2 regions of the Streptomyces sp. NPDC127129 genome follow, and region 1 is predicted to be linked to the other one. Evidence: riboswitches for the same ligand, from Rfam matches in the RefSeq annotation. Region 1 holds a riboswitch; the other holds the start of a gene.

Region 1 (2,193 bases):
CACGACCTCGTACGGCTCGTGGGTGCCGCGGATGTCCACACCTACACCCTGCGTGCCGGGCTCGGCGTGCGCCGCGTCCACGTACGCCATGGCGATCGGCTTTCCGAGCGTGGGCGACGGCGCACCGGAGGTGACCTCGCCGACGACCTGACCGTCCGCGACGACGGAGAAGCCGGCGCGCGGGACGCGGCGGCCCTCGGCGATCAGGCCGACCAGCTTGCGCGGCGGTGCGGTCTCGGCGCGCTCGGCGGCCTTCTCCAGCGCCTCGCGGCCGACGAAGCGACCCTCGTTGGTCGTCTTCTCGAACTTCACGACCCGGCCGAGGCCCGCGTCGAACGGGGTGAGCGAGGTCGTCAGCTCGTGCCCGTACAGCGGCATGCCCGCCTCCAGGCGGAGCGTGTCACGGCAGGAGAGGCCGCACGGGATCAGGCCGACCGGGGCTCCGGCCTCGGTCAGGGCCTTCCAGACGCCCTCGGCGTGCTCCGGCTTCAGGAACAGCTCGAAGCCGTCCTCGCCGGTGTAGCCGGTACGGGCGATCAGCGCGGGGACCCCGGCGACCGTGCCCGGGAGGCCGGCGTAGTACTTCAGACCGTCCAGGTCGGCGTCGGTGAGCGACTTCAGGATGCCGGGGGACTCCGGGCCCTGGACGGCGAGCAGGGCGTACGCGTCCCGGTCGTCGCGCACCTCGGCGTCGAAGCCGGCCGCGCGCCCGGTCAGCGCGTCGAGGACGATCTGCGCGTTGGAGGCGTTGGCGACGACCATGTACTCGGTCTCGCCCAGGCGGTACACGATCAGGTCGTCGAGGATGCCGCCGTCCTCCTGGCAGATCATCGTGTAGCGGGCGCGGCCCACGCCGACCGTGGAGATGTTGCCGACCAGGGCGAAGTCGAGGAGCTCGACGGCCTGCGGGCCGGTGACGGTGATCTCGCCCATGTGGGAGAGGTCGAAGAGGCCCGCCTTGGTGCGGACGGCGTTGTGCTCGTCACGCTCGCTGCCGTAGCGCAGCGGCATGTCCCAGCCGGCGAAGTCGGTCATGGTCGCGCCCAGGGAGCGATGCAGGGCATCGAGGGCGGTCAGACGGGGGGCAGACGTGCTCATGGGTGGCTCCCGGGTCCCAAGGGCGGAAAACATGACGGGCGAGGACGTCCTCCCCATCTGTCATGGAACCTGAGAGGTTCACCGAGGGCATCTCGTCTCCGAGAGTTCGGCTTGCACCTTGGGTGGGAACGCCGGGGGCGTCCCGCTTTTCAGATCTGCCTCATCCACGCGGTACGGGGCCTGAGAGATTCAAGGGAGGGTCTTGCTCCTTCGGCGCCCGGGGCCCACCGTGGTGGTTCCGGGACTCTCCCGCGCGGATTCGAGCGGCCGGTATGCGGTTGTGTGCGCTTGGCGCGCACATCATTGCATGCGGTGTCCGATCGGCAAATCGCTTGTGCCTCATTACCCCTTCTTTACACTTTGTGGGGAGGGGGTCTCCGGCACCCGACAGGGGGAGAAAAGATGACGTTCCAGCACAGCGGCGCATACGCGACGGGCACGGGCATACCGGCCCAGCGCGCCCGCGCCAGGACGCGAAGGCGCCGCTTCGCCGCGCCCCTGTTGCGGGACCTGCGCGAGCGCGGCGGCCGGGGCCCCCGGACGCTCGCCTTCGCCGCGGGGGACCTCGTGGTCGTCTCCGGGCTGCCCGGAAGCGGCAAGTCGACCCTGATGCGGCGCGCGGCCCAGGACCTGGGCATCGACTCCCAGGACGCCCGCGAGCGCTGGGAGGCCCGGCTCCCCGGCTTCCTGCCGTACGCGGTCTACCGCCCCCTGGCCCGGATCGCCCACTACGCCGGGCTGTGGCGGGCGCTGCGCTCCGGGCGGAGCGTCGTCGTCCACGACTGCGGCACCCAGTCCTGGGTGCGGAACTGGCTGGCCCGCGAGGCCCGCCGCCGCGGCCGTGCCCTGCACCTGATCCTGCTCGACGTCACCCCCGACACCGCCCGCGAGGGACAGCGCGAGCGCGGCCGCGGGGTCTCCGGGTACGCCTTCGCCCGCCACCGCCGGGCCGTCGGCCGGATGATCGGCTCCGTCGAGTCGGGCCGCCTGCCCCGCGGCTGCGCCTCGGCGACCCTGCTCGACCGGGACGCCGCGGGCGCTCTGCGCACGATCGCCTTCCGCGCCGCCCACTGAGTACTTTTGGCCACGACGACA
Region 2 (2,193 bases), on a different contig from region 1:
CTGCGGGCGTCGGGGCACTCGGGCCGGACGATCGTGCTGAAGGTCCGACGGTTCGACTTCTCGACGCTGACGCGCTCGGAGACGCTGCGGGGGCCCACGGACGACCCGCTCGTGGTGCGGGAGGCGGCCGGGCGGCTCCTGGAGGGCGTGGACACCACGGGTGGCGTGCGGCTGCTCGGCGTGGGGGTGAGCGGCCTCGCCGACTACACGCAGGAGGATCTCTTCGCTCAGGCGGCGGAGCTGGCGGGGGAAGCGGGGGGTCCGGAGGCCCCGGGGGACGGGGTGGAGGACGTGCCGGCGGCCGCGGCGGCCCCCGAGCCGGAGGAGCCGCAGGCCGCCGAGCGGAGATGGGCGCCCGGGAACGACGTACGGCATGCCGTGTACGGGGCCGGGTGGGTGCAGGGGAGCGGGGTCGGGCGCGTCACCGTGCGATTCGAGGAGCCGCAGTCGCCGCCGGGGCGGGTGCGGACGTTTCTCGTCGACGACCCGGAGCTGGAGCCGGGGGAGCCGCTGCCGCTGGTGGGGGACGCGGAGGGAGGGGCGGCGGTGGCCTAGGGGGTGCGCCCGGCCGGCCTTCTGCCGGGCTGGTTCACCCGCACCACCCGTGGGTGGTGCTACGCCGTCGGCGGGGCAGGCGAAGTCGAGGGCGAGTGGCTACCCGGCCGCTTGCCCGGTCCTGGGTGCTGGAGGCGTCAGGTCTCCTCCTGGCCTGCCAGGCGGCCGAAGTCGTGGTCCATCGGGGGCGGGGGCGGGAGGGCCAGGCTGTAGTGGCGGTAGAGCTGGAGCTCCTGCTCGGGCGAGAGGTGGCGGCCCACACCGAAGTCCGGGGCGTCCTTGATCAGGGCGCGTTCGTACGGGATGTGGAGGCCGTCCTCGACCAGTTCGCTCGGCTCCAGAGGGACGAACGCGTCCCGGCTGAAGAGTCCCGTGCGGACCGCCGCCCACTCGGGGACTCCCGTCGCGTCGTCCAGGTACACCTCGTCCACGGTGCCGATCTTGTGTCCGTCGCGGTCGTACGCCTTGCGGCCGATCAGGCTGCGCGGATCGATGTCGGTCTGCACGGTCCCTCCAACAGGTCGCAACTGCTCTACAAGGACTACGAAAGTGCACATCTGGGATGTCGGCCACTTGAGCGACTGGTCCGGGAACCGCGCTGGTAGGCTGGCTGTGGCTGTCGACACCGTGCGGGAGAGTCCTCCGGAGAAACCTTTCGGAGGCGCCGAAGGAGCAAATCCTCCCCGGAATCTCTCAGGCACCTGTACCGCACGGGCGAGGTCACTCTGGAAAGCAGAGCGGAAGGCCGACGCCATCCGCTCTCACCGACGGTGAAAACCGGCGCGCCCCTTCGGCATGCCGGTGAAGCTCTCAGGTTGAGATGACAGAGGGGGAGGCCGTCCGGGTACCCGCGCCGTGGTGCCCCTCGCAGGTCGTGACGACCAGGAGGCCTCCGTACATGACCGCCCACCGCATTCCGCTCTCCGAGCTCGAACAGGGCATTCCGTTCGAGCAGCGGCACATCGGGCCCGACGCCGAAGCACGGGCCAAGATGCTCGCGCAGGTCGGCTACGGCTCCCTCGACGAACTCACGGCCGCCGCCGTGCCGGACGTGATCAAGAACGCCGAGGCGCTCGGTCTGCCCGCCGCCCGCACCGAGGCCGAGGTCCTCGCGGAGCTGCGTGAGCTCGCCGACCGCAACCAGGTCCTCGCCCCGATGATCGGCCTGGGCTACTACGGCACCTTCACCCCGCCGGTGATCCTCCGCAACGTCATGGAGAACCCGGCCTGGTACACGGCGTACACGCCCTACCAGCCGGAGATCTCGCAGGGCCGCCTGGAGGCGCTCCTCAACTTCCAGACGATGGTCGCCGACCTCACCGGTCTGCCCACCTCCGGCGCCTCCCTCCTCGACGAGGGCACCGCGGCGGCCGAGGCCATGGCGCTCTCCCGCCGTGTCGGCAAGGTCAAGAACGGTGTCTTCCTCATCGACGCCGACACCCTGCCGCAGACCATCGCGGTCATCGAGACGCGCGCCGAGCCGACCGGCGTCGAGGTCGTCGTCGCGGACCTGTCCGAGGGCATCCCCGCCGACATCGCCGAGCGCGGCGTCTTCGGCGTGCTCCTCCAGTACCCCGGCGCCTCCGGTGCCGTGCGCGACATCAAGCCGCTCATCGACGCGGCCCACGAGCTCGGCGC

The links. A riboswitch is a leader RNA that binds a small molecule or an ion and turns the genes downstream of it on or off. The one in region 1 is predicted to bind glycine.
Region 2: another riboswitch for glycine. It lies ahead of gcvP (aminomethyl-transferring glycine dehydrogenase); the one in region 1 lies ahead of gcvT (glycine cleavage system aminomethyltransferase GcvT).

What each region holds. Positions count from the first base shown of each region.
Region 1 covers NZ_JBHXTV010000012.1:25,096-27,288, reverse strand. Annotated here, with positions in the region: gene gcvT (glycine cleavage system aminomethyltransferase GcvT) at 1-1,098, opposite strand, end outside; glycine riboswitch at 1,258-1,360, opposite strand; gene ACFVGW_RS23005 (AAA family ATPase) at 1,501-2,172, shown strand.
Region 2 covers NZ_JBHXTV010000010.1:9,679-11,871, forward strand. Annotated here, with positions in the region: gene ACFVGW_RS19965 (DNA polymerase IV) at 1-555, shown strand, start outside; gene ACFVGW_RS19970 (PRC-barrel domain-containing protein) at 693-1,061, opposite strand; glycine riboswitch at 1,176-1,274, shown strand; gene gcvP (aminomethyl-transferring glycine dehydrogenase) at 1,454-2,193, shown strand, end outside.